One region of the Planococcus sp. SE5232 genome, then DNA from elsewhere that is predicted to be linked to it. Evidence: predicted binding sites of a transcription regulator. Region 1 holds the regulator's gene; each other region holds the start of a gene.

Region 1 (5,870 bases):
TCAGCTTCAGTGGATTGAAATCATCCGTATTGAATTATATGCACAATGCAGCGCAGCGCGGGGAAGAGGTTGCTCCAGCACATGTGGCAGCTGGATTCCAGAACAGTGTAGTGGAAGTAGTAACTGGAAAAACTATGCGTGCAGCTGAGGAATATGAGGTTCGTCAAGTGATTGCGGCAGGTGGAGTTGCAGCGAACAAAGGGTTGCGGCACTCACTGGAAGCAGCATTCAAAGCAAAAGGAATTCCTTTTTATATTCCTTCTTTACCTCTATGCACAGACAATGCAGCAATGATTGCAGCAGCAGGAACCATCATGTATGAAAAAGGGCTTTATGGCACGATGGCTATGAACGGCCGTCCAGGTATGCCTTTAATGTCATGGATTTAGTAAAAGCAAGTAATTTCACCATTTCAGTCGATCTGAAATGTGTGAAATTACTTGCTTTTTTTTACCATAAAATTCAGACTTTCACATTGCAAATCATAATTGTTCTGTCAATAGAGAACATTTGTACTTATGCACAATTTGTGAATAAACTGTTACTAACTAGGGGGTAAAAGGTGGTTATCCTATATATTGTGTACTTTAGAGTGGAAAACTATGTGTATAACATTTACGTAACCTGTGGATAATGTGGAAAAGCCTGTTGACAGTTGATTAGACAAGCGAAGTATTGTGGAGAAATCTGTGGAAATAAATATTTCACGATATCCTATTGACCTATATATAGTAACAAAAAAACCGGCTAATTTAATAGCCGGTTTAAATTAAATATTTTCAATTTTTTCCTGAAGTTCAAGCCATTGGGTCATCGTTTCTTCGTGAGCTGCTTTCAGCTCTTCCAATTGATTTTGAAGGGGCAAAACCCGTTCATGGTCCTGGAAGATTTCAGGTTCACACAATTGTTCTTCGATGTCTGTGATTTGCAGATCCAATTTTTCCATAACCTGTTCGACTTCTTCGGATTGGCGGACCAGCTGGCGTTCCAGTTTTTTCGCTTCCTTATCGATTTGTGAAGTGGAAGCGGGAGCCGCAACTTTTACTTCGGTTACTGAACCGGCTTCATCAAGAGCCTTCAATTCGGCAACTTCCAGTTTTTTCTCCACATAATAATCGTAATCACCCAAGTATTCGGTTGTTCCGTCCTGTGTGAGTTCGATGACTTTTGTGGCGATCCGGTTCATGAAGTAGCGGTCATGCGATACAAAAAGCAAAGTGCCCGGATAATCCAATAACGCATTTTCAAGCACTTCTTTGCTGTCGAGGTCTAAATGGTTGGTCGGCTCATCGAGCAACAGGACATTGGCTTTTTGCATCATCAGTTTGGCAAGGGCCACTCGCGCCTTCTCGCCGCCAGATAGGGTGGAGACCGGTTTCAGTACATCGTCGCCTGTAAATAGGAAACGTCCCAGGATGCCGCGTATGTCTTTTTCGTTGATGAGGGGATAATCATCCCATAATTCATTCAAGACTAATTTATTGCCCTTTAAATTGGCCTGCTCCTGATCATAATACCCAAATTGAATGCCGGTGCCGTAATGGATGTCCCCATCGAGCGGCTTCAGTTCTTTCATGATGGTTTTCAGTAAAGTCGATTTGCCGACACCGTTTGGACCGACCAGCGCCAGGCTTTCCTGCCGGTAAAGCTTCAGTGAGATATTTTCGGACACCGGCTTGCTGCTGTAGCCGATTTTCAGCGACTGGACATTCAGTACATCGTTGCCGCTTTGCTTGTCGATGGTGAAGCCGAAGCGGGCTGATTTTTCATTGCCGTCGGGTGCATCCATCCATTCGGTTTTCTGCAGGGTTTTCCTGCGGCTTTGCGCCATTTTGGTGGTTGAAGCCCTGGCCAGGTTGCGCTGGACATAGTCCTCCAGCTTGGCTTTTTCGCCTTGCTGTTTCTCGAATTGCTTTTGGTCCAGTTCGTATTGCTTCGCTTTTTCGTCCAGGTACCGGCTGTAGTTGCCAGTATACTTTTTGACGCGGTGGCGGGAAACTTCATAGACCAGCGTCACCACCTGATCGAGGAAATACCGGTCGTGGGAAACAATCAGCAAAGCGCCCGGGTAATTCTTCAGGTAGTTCTCCAGCCAGCTCAGCGTCTCAATGTCCAAATGGTTGGTCGGTTCATCAAGAATAAGCAGTTGGGGCTTGCTGAGCAGATGTTTCGCCAACATCAGGCGTGTTTTCTGGCCCCCGGATAGCGACACCACTTTCTTGTCGTAGTCCTCCGGATAGAATTTCATGCCATGCAGAATAGCCCGTGTGTCCGATTCGTATTGATAGCCGCCTGCATCTTTGAAATTCGTTTGAAGCAGGTCATATTCCTTCATGACCTTGTCGTTTTCTTCCGGGTTATTGTATATGTCAGGCTTGGCCATCTGTGCTTCCAGTCGGCGAAGTTTTGCTTCCTGTTCACGGAAATGGTGGAAAATCGTCATCATTTCATTCCAGACGGTAGCATCCGATTCAAGATTCGTCTGTTGTTCCAAATAGCCGATCGTCAAATCTTTCGGCATGCTGATATCGCCGCTGTCGTGGGAGAGTTCACCGGCGATGATTTTCAGTAATGTGGATTTTCCCGCACCGTTGCGGCCTACCAATGCTACGCGGTCCCGATGCTGTACTTCTAATTTGACGCCGGAAAGAATCTCCTCCGCGCCAAATGATTTATGGACTTGATTTACTTGCAAAACAATCATATAGGTCACCTCTATTCTTCTTAAGTGTAGCTGATGGGGCGTTTGTTCGCAATTGCACAAGTCTTTACATATCAAGGTTCCTAATGTAAGATGAAAGCGATTTGACAACACCTCAGGAGGATGCGAAAGCGTATGTTACATGAGACATCTAAAATTCCGCAAGCCACGACCAAAAGGCTGCCGCTATACTACCGTTTCCTTCAAAACTTCGCGAATGCAGGACAAAAAAGGATTTCTTCACAGGAATTGAGCGAAGCGATGAAAATCGACTCTGCTACCATCCGACGTGATTTTTCACATCTGGGTGCGCTTGGCAAAAAGGGCTATGGCTATGACGTTCAGGAGCTGCTGCTCTTTTTCCGTAAAACACTGGATCAGGACGAAGCCACCAATGTAGCATTAATTGGAGTCGGGGGACTCGGCAGTGCATTTTTAAAGTATAATTTCCATCGCAACCACAATACGAAAATCATTGTCGCATTCGATTCGAACAGCCCGCAAGAAGGCGAAAAGATCAGCGATATCGATACCTACCATCCCGATAAAATTGAAGAGAAAATCAAAGAATACGGGGTAGAACTGGTTATTTTGACGGTGCCGTCACGATCAGCACAGGAAGTGACAGACCGTTTGGCGAAGACTGATATCAAAGGGATTTTAAATTTTACGCCGGTGCGAATTTCGGTGCCCGACCATATCCGTGTACAGACCATCGATCTGTCAGTTGAACTGCAGTCATTGATTTACCAGATCAAGCAGCAATGACTTAAAACCTTCACATTTACTAGCGCTTTGCAAATAGCCAAAACGGCTCTAATGATGTAAAATAGAGCCATAATACAGGAGGTGCCACGTATGCCAGGTCCAATGAGTATCATTATTATCGGTGTTGTTGCCTTGCTAGTTTTCGGTCCCAAAAAGCTTCCGGAACTTGGAAAAGCATTCGGTTCGTCTTTGCGTGAATTCAAAAACGCTACAAAAGGACTTGTAGACGATGACGACGATAAAGTAGATTTGAAAAAGAAAGACGAGCAAAAGGAAATACGATAGGATGTTTGTCTGATGACAGAAAAAGATATGACGTTAGTTGAACATATAGTTGAACTCAGAAAACGGCTGACCATTGTAGTCGTTTTCTTTGTATTAGCGATTATTGTCAGCTTTTTTCTTGCGCAGCCGCTGATCCAGTATCTGCAGTATACGGAAGAAGCGAAAGACCTTACCCTGAATGCGTTCAAAATTACAGATCCGTTGAAGATCTTCATGCAGGTAACGATGATTTTAGCGTTGATCATCACGTCTCCTTTGATCATGTATCAGTTTTGGGCATTTATCAGTCCAGGACTTCTCGATAAAGAGCGGAGAGCGACGTTAAGTTATATTCCGTTTTCCCTGCTGTTGTTTTTGGGCGGGATCGCGTTTGCCTATTTGATCCTGTTTCCTTACGTCATCGGATTTATGTTGAATATCTCTGACAATATGGACATACAGGAAACCATCGGCATCAATGAGTACTTCCAATTTCTGTTCCAGATCACTTTGCCCTTCGGCTTGATCTTCCAGCTGCCTGTACTGATGCTGTTTCTGACGAGGCTCGGTATCATCACACCGATGCTGATGACGAAATACCGCAAGTATTCCTATCTTGGATTGGTGATTATCGCGGCTTTCATCACCCCGCCGGACATCGTCTCCCATATGATCGTGACCTTGCCGCTGATCATTCTGTATGAGTTCAGTGTCATCATCGCCAAAATCGGCTACCGCAAGTTTTTGAAAGCCGAGCAGCAGCAAATCATCGAAGAACAGCAAGAAGCCATCAAACAACAAAGCCTTCCACCGAATTGAATCGGGGAAGGTTTTTTCTTATTGAAGAAAAACGGGCTATGCAGCATATACGCTGCATAGCTCGTTCATTTTTAATGCTATTTTATTAGGTATTGAAAGAAGAAGAAACCTGCAGTTTGAAGCTCTTCCATCTGTTTTTGGAACTCAAGGATCTTATCCATATTAAGTTGAATCAACATGACGTATCCGTTCAAACAGATATGGGCGATGATGGGGGTGATGATGCGCTTGGTTTTCTGGTACAGAAATGCCAAGATCAATCCGGTAGTAAAGTACAGCAGCAAATGTGTGAAATCAAAATGGATCAAAGCAAACACCAACGCACTGATGGCTGTTGCGAAAAAGAAATTGGTCGTTTGATTAAGCGAACCGAACAGGACGCGGCGGAAAACCAGTTCTTCGAGAATCGGTCCAAACAATACGATCGATATGATTGCGAACGGCACCGCTTCAGCGATGTTGACCAGTGAAGCGGTATTCTCAGAACCTGGTTCAATGCCAAGAAGCTGCATTTCAATTAAAGCGGCGATCGACTGTCCGATCAGCAGCAGCAGGAAACCCAGAAGACCCCAGACGACTGACATGAAGACAGTGGATTTCGTGCCTCGCCAAATATCAAAAAAGCGCTTGTCCCGGAAAATGACGAACAAGGTAAGAAGGAAGCCGATGCCCATCGTCAGGAAAATCAGCCAGCCTGATGTAGCGGCAGCCGCGGCTTCTTGGTCCATTCCCTGTCCCTGAAAGTAACTTAGGGTAGGAGCGATAAACAGAATCGGGGAAAGCTGTGCAGCGATGAAAATCAATAATACATACAACGGAGTCTTTTTGCCCTGGGATTTCGGGCGGGAGCCGCCGTTGTTGTTTTTGGTTTTTGGCCGTGACGTATGGTCATTTTTTAAAAAATTGTCTATAAAAGTTTTTCTTTTGGTGGGCATGATGTAATTCCTTTCACTGATGGATGCTCTTTCTATTGTAGAGCTTTCAAAGAACAACCGCAAAGAAATCAAAATCATGATGGTTCCTGCTTGCAAAAGACAGAAGATTTTATTAAACTTGGTAGTGGGTTAGCACTCAGAGGTTGAGAGTGCTAAGCGAGAACATTTAGATAATTTGAGGAGGGTGTTTCAATTGTTAAGACCACTAGGAGATCGTGTAATTATTGAGCTCATCGAAGCGGAAGAAAAAACGTCAAGCGGTATCGTCTTGCCGGGATCAGCACAGGAAAAACCGCAGGAGGGCCATGTGATCGCTGTAGGAAATGGACTTATCCGTGAAAATGGGCAGCGCACAGAATTGGACGTGCAAGCTGGCGACCGCG
Region 2 (5,870 bases), on a different contig from region 1:
CAGCGAGACCAATCCAAATCCACCAATTCTCCAGCCATTTCGGCGTACGGGTCATGTCGCTTTCCGCCATCGGGAAGTCAACCACATCCTTCGGCTCCACCGCTTTAGGCGACAGGAACATCGTCATAATAACGATATAGATGAGGATCATCGCCGATACGAATAATATACTTCCTCCAATTGCCATCGTGACGTGGTTCGTCAAGATGCCATCAAACCATTCCATGGCAGCTGGGTGATCGTTATAGCCGGAATACGCGGTTCTTCTTGGCGCTCCGAGTAGGCCCAGAAGATGCTGCGCTGTTGACATCAAAAGCATACCGATTGACCAGGTGATGATTTGGACCAGTCCAAGAACTTTCATGGACTTGGTGAATTTTCTGCCTGTCAGATAAGGAATCAGCCAGAACGTCAATCCCATGAATGTCATGGCCACTGGAGTTCCAACCGTAATGTGGAAATGTCCGACAATCCATAGCGTATTATGGACAACTTCGTTCAACTGGAAGCTTGCATTGATGATTCCGCCAGCTCCACCGGGGATAAAGAACGCCATGGCGATGAAAATCGATGTAAAGCGGATATCTCTCCACGGCAATTTCGTAAACCATCCGAAAATGCCTTTTCCGCCATTTTTCCGTCCCGCGATTTCAAATGTCGCGAACATCGAGAACGCGGTCATCAATGAAGGCACGATGACCATGAATGTCAACACCACCTGAAGGAATTTCCAGAAGTTCGAAATTCCCGGTTCTGTCAGCTGATGGTGGAATCCGACAGGAATGGAGAACAGGATAAAGAGTACGAAAGACAAACGTGCCAAGGAATCACTGAATACTTTTACGCCCAGGATCTTCGGTACGATAACATACCAGGCCATGTATGCAGGCAATAGCCAGAAATACACGAGCGGATGTCCAAAGAACCAGAACAAGGTACGGCTGAGTTCCACATCAATGGTATCGGTCCAGCCGAACGCCCAAGGAATGTATTGGAACAATACTGTCGCCACGACACCAAGACAAGCGATGATCCACATGATGATGGTGGTGATGGTCATGAAAGCGAATAACGGGCTCAACTGCCCTTTATTGTTTTTCCGCCATACTCTGTAATGTCCGACCAGCGCGAAACTGCTGATCCAGGTTCCGACGATGACAAGAGCAAGCCCTACATAGTAAAAGCCGCTTGCCTGAAGTGGTGCATAAAAGGTGTACATGACGGAAGCTTCACCGGCCACGATCATTGCTGTTGCCATGACCGTTCCAAGCAACGTCACCCAAAAACCGATCCAGGAAAACAAGCGGACTTTCGGCCCGAAGCTTCCGAGGCTTTTGCTCATACCGGTAATAAAGAATCCAAAAATGAAAAATGTCGTAAATACAAGTGCGAGTAAGACCCCGTGCGCCGTTAAAATTTGATAATAGTCCAGCCAAGCCGGTAATTGAAGAGCGTCATTGCGGATAAAAACCTGAAGCAGTCCGCATAATGTACCTATTAGAAATGCAGCATAAGCTACGCCGATATTCCATAAAGCGATTTTTCGATCTTGCACAGCAATCATTCTTCGTACACCTCTATCTCTGTATACATCATATGGTGACCCGTTCCACAGTATTCATTGCAAAGAATTAAATATGTGCCCGGTTCTTCAAACGTGTAGGATTTTGTTGTAATACGGCCTGGAACGACCATCATATTGACTTTTGTATCATCGATTGTAAGACTGTGGACCACGTCGGTGCTGGTCACTTTAAAAATAATTTCCTTGCCGACCGGCACTCTTAAGTCCGGTGCCTGGTATCCGAAGGCCATTGCTACGATCGTAGCCTGATACGTGTCTTCATCCAATTGGGTTACACCCGGGTTATCAAATGGCGCTGTTTCATTCACTTTTTGGGGATCTATTGTTTCCATCCCTCCAGCTGGGGTGTGATCTTGAGAAAAGGCGCTCACTCCGACCACGCTTAAAAATACAATCAGCGATGCAATACCGAACACCAGCCAAATTTTTTCATATTTATGAAGATGCATTTAAACCTACTCCTTTCGTCCTGCCTTAACGGGCTACGTACAATAAATAAACGGCGACCCACATCACGATGATGATCAATCCCACTATGAAAACACTTACTAAAGTTCCTTTTAGATTGGCCTCCGGCTCCCGGTTTTCCTGACTCATTTCTTCTCACCTCTAATGCTTTTTGTTCTTACTTTCAGCCTATGCTATCGTCCTTCATGGCACTGTGACATTTCTCACACTTGAACCTCATTTTTAATAGATTGACAAATTTTAGACAAAAAAAGAGCTCGCCACATGGGCAAGCTCTCCTATTAATCAATTTTACATAAATAAATGGGACAGTTTTCACAATTTGTTTCTGTCTTTAAATGGCTCATATCGTGAATAAGGATTTTCCCTTCAAGTAAACTCACTATGCCATTCTTTTTCAAATCATTCAGCATGCGGTTGACCACTTCCCTGGTCATTCCACAGAAATTCGCCAGGTCCTGGTTAGTCAGGACCAGGTCGATCAGCGTCCCTTTTTCTGTTACAACCCCATAACTGTTGGAAAGTCTGATTAAGGTCGAATACAGCGCTCCTTTTTTACCGTGCAGCAGCAAATCCCGGAATTTCGTCTGAGTTTTCTGCTGATCGATTCCCATCCATTTCATAAAGGCGATGGACAGCCGCGCATTCGACAGCAAGGCTTCTTCCAGATCATTTATTGAAATATGAAGGCATACCGTGTCTTCAATCGCACGGGCATCCAGCATGTATTTAGGTGCTTCAGAAAAAATTGTCACTTCTCCAACAAGCTGTCCCGGACCGCAGATTTTCAGCGTAAGCTCCCGACCGTTCGGTGTCACTTTTTCAATCCGTATTTTCCCGGAGCGAATGATGAATACCCCGCTGATGGCATCTCCCTCATGGAACAAGTAACTATCCTTTTTCAATTCTTTGGTTTGATGGCGTATTGACAGCAATTCTTCCATCCCTGTCAGGCCATTCGTGTTTACTGCACCGGTCTTCACTTTATAGCCACCTTTCAACATGTCTTCCGCACTCTTCTATTTCATTTATTTTAACATGAATTTCCTTTTATCCGTGCAAAAGTTCATGACTTCGACACCCTTTTTCAAAAGAATGTGACAGATAAGAAGGAACTCCCGATGGCGACAGCGAAGTTCCTAGTATAGAGACGAGGAGGAATGCTGAATGACTTTAAAATATTCCAATATTTTAGTAGCAGTAGACGGTTCCAAAGAAGCAGAATTGGCATTTAAGAAAGGTGCTGCAGCTGCAGCCCGGAACAATGCCACCTTGCATCTGGCCCACATTATCGATAACCGTTCATTCGGTTCCATCGAGGCTTACGATCGGACAATTGCAGACCGCACGAAAAAAACATCCCAGGAGCTGCTGGCCAAATATAAAGAAGAAGCATTGGCTGCCGGCGTAAAGGATGTAAATGTCATTATTGAATACGGAGTCCCTAAAGTCGCCATTCCTAAAGAACTGGCACCTAAATTGAACATCGATGTCATCGTTTGCGGCGCTACTGGATTGAATGCCGCTGAACGGTTTATCATGGGCAGCGTTTCTGAACGGATTGTCCGTTCTGCCAAATGTGATGTACTGGTCGTTCGCAGAGAACAAGCTGACGTATTAGCAGAAGAATAATCGAAAGTCCTTCCCAAACTAAATTCCGGGGAAGGCTTTTTTTTTGCCCTTTTACATCTTCTCTCGTCCTATCCTATCTTCGTCTTTTATCCTAGAAGCAATAAATCATGTAAATAGTCAGATAAATATCAAGTCCTCGTTTTCAATATAACGTTATTTCACTAAAAAATCATATTAATGCTATAAACCAGCAGATTCAACCTTATATTCTGACATTTTGTCATGTTCGCCTTCTAATTGATAAGAAACTGTAATAATAAACAGGTTTATGCGGTGGTACAATGGGTCTGCTGGATTTTTCCTATGGCCACTCAAATGCCAAGGAAATTATCGATTATGTAAAAAATTTATCAGTATAACTTATAGATAGCCACGGAAAATGAAAGGGGCGCGAGAGTTTGAATTCATTATCAAAAATTATGATGATTGCATTATCAGCAGTACTGGCTTTAACGATGTTCATGCCGACTGCAAATGCAGATAAACTAAGTGATTTAGAAAAGAAGCAACAAGAGGTTCAACAGAAACAAAGTGAATTGAACTCAGGGATTCAACAAAAAACAAGTGAAATCTCCCAAAATCAAACCACACTCGAAAAAATCATCGCAAAAATCCGCGAATTGGATAACCAAATCATCGAAACACAAACCAAAATTGACGTGGCTCAAGCCGAGATCGACCAAACGAAAGTCGAAATTGACGAGTTGAGAAAGTCCATTGAAGAATTGGAAAGAAAAATTGCGGAGCGTGAAGAGCTTCTGAAAGAACGAGCTCGTGCCATCCAATTAAGTGGCGGCTCAGTAGATTACATAGATGTACTTCTTGGAGCAAACAGCTTTGTTGATTTCATTGACCGTTTCTCAGCAGTTAACATCTTGATCGAAGCAGACCGTGAAATTATGCGTGAACAAGCTGCAGATAAAAAATTGCTGGCTGAACAAAAAGCAGAAGTGGAAACGAAGTTGGCTGAACAGGAAGCTAAAAAAGCGGAATTGGTCGACTTGAAGAATTCACTGGATGCTCAAAAGAATAAACAGGCACAACTTGAAAAAGATCTAAAAGCCGAACAGGGACGATTGGCTAAAGAGAAATCAGCTCTTGAAGCGGAACATAATAAAGCGATGAATATCAGCTCAGATCTCGCCAAGAAAATTGGCGCAGAACAAGCACGCCTGGCAGAAATCGCCAGAAAAGCAGAACAAGAACGCCTAGCTAAAGAAGCAGCTGCACGTAAAGCGGAAGCTCAGCGCCAAGCAGCCGCATCTGCAGCTTCAGCGGCACCTGCAGCAACCGTTACACAAGCTTCTGTTTCTTCCAATGCCGGCAGCTCAACATTCATCTTGCCATCAACTGGACGTTTCACTTCTGGATTCGGCGGCCGTGATATCGGAGCCGGAGCAGAATCACATCTTGGAATGGATATTGCCAATTCACCGGGTACACCGATTGTTGCTGCAGCGAGCGGAATTGTTTCGTACGCCGGCAACATGGGCGGATATGGAAATGTGGTTGTTCTTACGCATTCCATCAACGGCCAGACTCACGCTACTGTATATGCTCATATGAACTCGATCAATGTATCGGTTGGACAGTCAGTCGGACAAGGCCAGCAAGTAGGCGGCATGGGCAACACCGGCCGTTCAACAGGCACGCATCTTCACTTTGAAATTCATGTAGGACCGTGGAACGGCGCACGCTCGAATGCCGTCAACCCTGCTCCTTACGTACGCTAATATAGGAAAAACCGGTTTCTCTTAAGAGATGCCGGTTTTTTTTATATGCTGAACCCAGTCAACTTTCCTGTAAAACTTTGCTCAGTCAAGCATATGGATTGAAGTGATCATACCGATTGCAAGTTGCCGTTCACCGAACGAATCTTCATAGGTGATGGCCCATTTCTCCTGATCCAGTTTTCGGATCGTGCAACGGCAGTAGTGGAAATGGCGTTCTTGCCATGATTGGATAAACACAGTGCACTTACGCTCACAAGCTACTATCAGCATATCAAGGATGGCCCCTTGCTCATCAGCACTGAGCATTGGCTGCGGATCATTAATAAAGTCAGCTGTGGAATCCCAAGCATGCTCCGATACGAACAGTCCCTCCCATCGCGTTTGCCTTCTTACATATCTTTTGCCGGTACTGCTTTTCTCCTCCATATTCTCCACTCCTTTCAAAAAAAGAA
Region 3 (5,870 bases), on a different contig from region 1:
CGCGAAACGTCGCCTTGCTTTTTAGCGTTTTCAACGATTTCCTGTGCTTGCGTACGCGCATCTTTAAGAAGGCTGCGCTGCTCTTCAAGCAATTTCTGAGATTCCAGACGGCTGTTTTCAGCAGTTTCGATTTCACTCTTGATCAAATCTTCACGCTGCTGCATTACGCCCATCAAAGGACCCCATGCGAATTTCTTCAAAAGCAACATTAGCAAAATGAAGATAACAAGTGTAGCAAGGATGTCTCCAATATTCAAAAACTCCCCGGTTGCACCGAGTACGAGGTGATCAAAAAACACGATTGTTTCACTCCCTTCAAGAGCCTAAAATACAATTTCTTCTATAGTAAGATCTTTATCTGTCGTAAGATGGATTTTCAAAAGCAAATTGCTTCATACAAGTTTAAATGGCGAAAACCATATCGAAGCATCCCCACCATTTAACTTTTTGTATAGAAATACTATTGGTTCATAACGATGAACGCGATAACTACAGCGATGATTGGCAATGCCTCTACCAATGCAACACCGATGAACATTGTTGTTTGTAGGACGCCGCGTGCTTCTGGCTGGCGAGCGATACCTTCAACTGTTTTTGAAACGATAAGACCGTTACCGATACCTGCACCTAGTGCTGCTAAACCTACTGCGATTGCTGCTGCTAATAAACCTAATGAACCTGTCATTTAATGTGTCCTCCTCAGGATAGTTGTTTTTTTTGCTCTACGAGCAGTTTATACTCAATGATCGTCGGCAACTTTATGCGACATGTAGACCATCGTCAACATAACGAAAATAAACGCTTGGATTGCCCCGATAAAGATCGAGAAGCCTTGCCATGCCATCATTGGTACGATGGCTGATGCAAATCCAAATGCACCTGCTGATGCGAGGCCTGCCAACAAAGTCAACAGGATTTCCCCCGCATAGATGTTACCGTAAAGACGCAGACCGAGTGTCAGCGTATTTGCGAATTCCTCAATGATGTTCAATGGGAACAAGAATTTCATCGGCTTGATGTAGCCTCCGGCATATCCTTTAAGCCCTTTCAGCTTGATACCATAATAATGGCTCAAGATTAGCACCATTGCGGCCAATGTCATCGTTACCGTCGGATCAGCTGTTGGTGATTTCCACCAAAGATCTCCGTTGACAACTATTGCAAATGGAAGGCCTAACATGTTCGAAACAAAAATGAACATAATCAGGGTGATTCCAAGAACATGGAATCGGCCACCATCTTTCCAATCCATATTGCTTTTGATTATCCCTTTTACGAAATCCATGATCCATTCCATGAAGTTCTGCATGCCCGTCGGTTTAAGCTGCAGGTTCCGTGTGGAGATAAAAGCAATAAGGAAGACGATAAGAGCGGCTATAAGCAGCATCATAACGTTCGATAGGTTGAACCAGATCCCGAACACCTCGAGCATAGGAGCGCCATGTTCCACGATAGTTTCACCTCTCTTTCCACATTCTTAATGGTGTTTCACGTGATAAACAATCCGCTCTGTTAACAACAGAGCATAAGGGACCATCAACCCAATTACCGTACTGACCAAGTGAATGTGCTCTGCGAATAAAATGGCGATCGCCACAGCTGCAACACCTGATGCAAACCGTAATGCCGTTCCAAGCGAACGAACTTTCGAGCCTTCAGCCACCGCGCGGTCGAATTTCTCCATCCGCCGAACCAGAATCCACATGTTGTAAATGCCGAACAAAGTTCCGATGATGAGACCGGCGAACACTTCTTGATAAGGGGTAAACCCCCAACCAATAACGTAGAACGCCAAGATGAAAAAAATCATCTTTTTCAGTCTTGTATATATCTCCCTAAGTCCATCCATTTTTACTTGTCTCCTGATTCGAATTTGCGGACGGTCTGAAGCATTGCCCAAACACCGGCAGTGATGCCTATGACTAGGCAGATGATCATGAAAAACGGGGCGGTTCCGAGCTTTTCATCGAGCCACATACCTGTGAACACACCGAAAAGCGCGGACCCGACAAGTTGTGAGAGGATGGCACTGTAAAGCGCCATCGCTTGTAAGGGACTTTTTGTTGGGCGCATGATAACCCCCTCGAACCTCGTTGATTTGACATTAAACCCTTAAAAAGGACCGTCGCATCAGGCTTCCAAAACCACATAATATATGTAAGAAAACCTTCTCATGCATACCCTTTGTAAGCATACAATAGGGGTAAAATCATGTCAATTAGTAGAAGTGAAAAACTTCACAAGCGATTTTCCTCTGACATATTGTCGACAAACTTTGTACAGAAAAGTGAAAGTGCCTGTTCAGCTCTGACAGGCATAAGGCAATTCGGCGAAGTGGCGCTCTTTGCCACACAGCCGGATTGACTTATGACCCGAAGAGCTAGGCGCTTGCAACTGGACACCAGAAAAGCGGAATCGGCCGTTCAGCTCCGACAGGCGTAAGACGGAATTCCGAAGTGGCGCTTTTTGCCACACAGGAAGACCGGCTTACGACCCGAGGAGTTGGCCGATGAAGCTGGACAAAAGAAAAGTGAAAGTGCCTGTTCAGCTCTGACAGGGGTAAGACGCTCTGGCGAAGCGGTATGTTTTCAGCCGCACAGCCAGAGTGGCTTACATCCCGAAGAGCTAGGCGCTTGCAACTGGACACCAGAAAAGCGGAATCGGCCGTTCAGCCAATCACAGTTTCGAAAAATACACATGCAGTGCTTCGACGATCCGCGCCGAAGCTTTGCCGTCTCCGTATGGATTGGATGCTTGGGACATCGCTTTATAAGCGTCTTCATCCGTCAGCAATTCTTTAGCCATTCCATAAATCGTCTCTTCGTCTGTTCCAGCCAGCTTCAAGGTTCCTGCGCTGATTCCTTCAGGGCGTTCAGTGGTATCTCGCAAAACCAGTACCGGCTTGCCAAGTGAAGGCGCTTCTTCTTGAATCCCGCCCGAATCGGTCAGGATAAAGAATGAGCGGGCTGCAAAGTTATGGAAGTCCAGAACTTCCAGCGGCTCAATCAAATGGATGCGCGGATCACGGCCCAATACTTCATCCGCCACTTCACGCACAGCTGGATTCATATGTACCGGATAGACCACTTGAATATCATCGTGTTCTTCAATCAGGCGTTTGATGGCACGGAACATATTGCGCATCGGCTGTCCAAGATTTTCACGGCGGTGTGCAGTCAAAAGAATCATGCGGTCCGTGCCGATCTTCTCAAGGATTGGGTGCGTATAGGTTTCGCGCACTGTTGTTTGAAGTGCGTCGATGGCTGTATTGCCGGTGATGTAGATCGTTTCTTCCTTTTTGTTTTCATCGAGAAGGTTCTGAGCTGATTTTTCAGTTGGTGAAAAATGAATATCGGCCATGACACCCGTCAGCTGACGGTTCATTTCTTCCGGATACGGCGAATATTTATTGTGCGTACGCAAGCCCGCCTCAACATGGCCAACGGCAACCTGATTATAGAAGGCAGCAAGGCTGGCAGCGAAAGTTGTCGTCGTATCGCCATGTACCAGGACAATATCCGGTTTCGCTTCTTTCATGACTGCATCAAGACCCTGCATGGCGCGCATCGTTACATCGGTCAATGTCTGGCGTTCCTTCATGATGTTCAAATCGAAGTCAGGCGTGATTTGGAATGTCTCCAGCACCTGGTCCAGCATTTCTCTGTGCTGCGCTGTCACTGTCACCAATGGTTCGATGGTGTCAGGATGTTTTTGAAGTTCCAGAACAAGCGGCGCCATTTTGATGGCTTCTGGCCGCGTACCAAATATCGTCATTACTTTCCATTTTTTCGTCAAGCTGATATACCCCGCTCTCTTATTTTGTTCCGAATAACCGGTCACCAGCATCTCCAAGACCTGGGACGATGTATCCTTTTTCATTTAATTTTTCATCGAGTGCCGCAATGTAGATATCCACATCAGGATGCGCTTCTTGAAGAGCTTCTACACCTTCAGGAGCTGCAATGATGCACATGAAACGAATTTTCGTAGCCCCACGTTTCTTCATGGAGTTGACTGCTTCGATCGCTGATCCGCCTGTCGCCAGCATTGGATCCACAACGATGAAATCCCGCTCCTGAACATCGGAAGGCAATTTCAAATAGTATTCAACCGGCTGCAATGTGACCGGGTCACGATATAAACCGATGTGTCCGACTTTAGCAGCTGGAATCAATTTTAGAATTCCATCCACCATGCCGATGCCTGCACGTAAAATCGGCACGACGCCTAATTTCTTTCCTGCAAGGACTTTTGATTTTGCTAGCTGGACCGGCGTCTCCACTTCGATTTCCTCCAACGGCAAGTCGCGTGTAATTTCGAACGCCATCAATGTAGCGATTTCGTCGACCAATTCACGGAACTCTTTCGTACCTGTCGATTTATCACGGATGTACGTCAGTTTATGCTGAATCAGCGGATGATCAAAAACGTATACTTTTCCCACGGCCTATCTCTCCTTTTCACACATTATCTTAAATAGTATAACAGAAAATCATTGGCTCAAGTTGCCAGATCCCGCTTTGCTATTATTCAGTTATTTTCACCCATGGTTTATTTACCCATAAGAAAAAACCGGGAAATATTGCCCCGGTTTTCCGCAAAATCTCTATAACTCTTTTCTAGTTGTTCCAATTCAAGCAATGTTCCGGTTGCCGGCACTTCAGATGCCCTATAACAAGAAAGCTTCGCTGAGCGGCATAGGCTTGTAGAACAGATACCCCTGCCCCACTTTACAGCCGAGCCTCAACAGGGTTTGGCGGTCTTTTTCCGTTTCCACACCTTCAGCAACTGCACGCATGTCCAAATTTTCCGCCAGCTGGATGATAGTTCGGATGATAGCCAATGTTCCCGGTTCCCCCATATTGGAAATGAAGGACCGGTCAATTTTCAGTTCCTCGACAGGCAGCTTCTGCAGATAGCTGAGCGACGAGTAACCAGTCCCGAAATCATCAATCGAAGTCGTGAAGCCGCAATGTTTCAGGTGCTTGAATACTTTATTGGCCGTTTCAATATCCACAAAGCCGATACGCTCCGTAATCTCCAATTGAATCCATTGTGGATCAATGCCATATTCAGCAGTCATGTCCATCAAATGTGGAACGAATGAATGATGGAAGAAATGATCTGCAGATATATTGATGGCCACTTGGCGAATCTGCAGCCCATGCTCAACTCTTTTTTTCAGCCATTCCAGCACCTGCTTCAAAACGCTTTGTTCCAACAAACGGATTTTGCCATTTTTTTCAGCAGCAGGGATAAAGACATCCGGCGGGATGGTGCCGAGATCCGGCGACGTCCAGCGAGCCAGCGCTTCAAAGCTCAGAATCTCGCCGGTTTTCAAATCAACTTTCGGCTGCAGGTGAACCCCCACCTCATTGCGTCTGATCGCTGCTGTCAATTCATTGGCCACGCGCAGATCCTTCATCATGAATTCGTCATATTCACTTTCAAAATAGCAGATGGACTCACCAGTACGGAGCTTTGCCTGGGATAATGCACTGTCGGCACAGCGGATTATCTCTTCGGAGTCAACCTGATGAGGCGTTACGATGGCAACGCCCATTTTCAAGGTCAGGAACAATTCCATATCACCGACTGCAACAGGTTCGACCAACCCTTGCAGAAGATGTTCCAGGTAATCCGGGATTTTTGTGAAAGGTGTCATGCTGTACATAGCCAATGTAGAGTCTGAGAACCGGGCAATTAAATTATCCGAGGAATTCTGCGCCAGCATCATCCGCTTGCCAATTTCACGCATAATGGTATCTCCGGCACTATGGCCATATTGATCGACCACTTTGACATATTCGTCTGTGGACACGAATGCCACAAACCCTTCCTTGCCTTCCTTCAGCATTTCCATCATTTCA

Evidence for each region. The regulator Rex, encoded in region 1, represses fermentation and respiration genes when NADH is low (regulators of the CRP and FNR family bind a similar motif). The targets are predictions, from matches to a motif close to TTGTGAAATATTTCACAA.
Region 2: ACRC6Q_RS00780 (cytochrome C oxidase subunit II) is a predicted target of Rex. The motif match lies at 2,245-2,262, and genes of this name have one in related genera.
Region 3: ACRC6Q_RS04115 (AtpZ/AtpI family protein) is a predicted target of Rex. The motif match lies at 2,226-2,243, and genes of this name have one in related genera.

The regions. Positions count from the first base shown of each region.
Region 1 covers NZ_JBOGCP010000003.1:454,919-460,788, reverse strand. Annotated here, with positions in the region: gene tsaD (tRNA (adenosine(37)-N6)-threonylcarbamoyltransferase complex transferase subunit TsaD) at 1-389, shown strand, start outside; gene ACRC6Q_RS13380 (ABC-F family ATP-binding cassette domain-containing protein) at 770-2,704, opposite strand; gene ACRC6Q_RS13375 (redox-sensing transcriptional repressor Rex) at 2,837-3,469, shown strand; gene ACRC6Q_RS13370 (twin-arginine translocase TatA/TatE family subunit) at 3,560-3,754, shown strand; gene tatC (twin-arginine translocase subunit TatC) at 3,767-4,552, shown strand; gene ACRC6Q_RS13360 (CPBP family intramembrane glutamic endopeptidase) at 4,630-5,565, opposite strand; gene groES (co-chaperone GroES) at 5,681-5,870, shown strand, end outside.
Region 2 covers NZ_JBOGCP010000001.1:169,314-175,183, reverse strand. Annotated here, with positions in the region: gene ACRC6Q_RS00790 (b(o/a)3-type cytochrome-c oxidase subunit 1) at 1-1,564, opposite strand, end outside; gene ACRC6Q_RS00785 (cytochrome c oxidase subunit II) at 1,561-2,034, opposite strand; gene ACRC6Q_RS00780 (cytochrome C oxidase subunit II) at 2,060-2,182, opposite strand; gene ACRC6Q_RS00775 (Crp/Fnr family transcriptional regulator) at 2,335-3,057, opposite strand; gene ACRC6Q_RS00770 (universal stress protein) at 3,221-3,685, shown strand; gene ACRC6Q_RS00765 (murein hydrolase activator EnvC family protein) at 4,084-5,418, shown strand; gene ACRC6Q_RS00760 (YolD-like family protein) at 5,500-5,844, opposite strand.
Region 3 covers NZ_JBOGCP010000001.1:854,458-860,327, reverse strand. Annotated here, with positions in the region: gene atpF (F0F1 ATP synthase subunit B) at 1-299, opposite strand, end outside; gene atpE (F0F1 ATP synthase subunit C) at 461-685, opposite strand; gene atpB (F0F1 ATP synthase subunit A) at 740-1,450, opposite strand; gene ACRC6Q_RS04120 (ATP synthase subunit I) at 1,478-1,849, opposite strand; gene ACRC6Q_RS04115 (AtpZ/AtpI family protein) at 1,852-2,073, opposite strand; gene wecB (non-hydrolyzing UDP-N-acetylglucosamine 2-epimerase) at 2,677-3,795, opposite strand; gene upp (uracil phosphoribosyltransferase) at 3,815-4,444, opposite strand; gene ACRC6Q_RS04100 (bifunctional diguanylate cyclase/phosphodiesterase) at 4,670-5,870, opposite strand, start outside.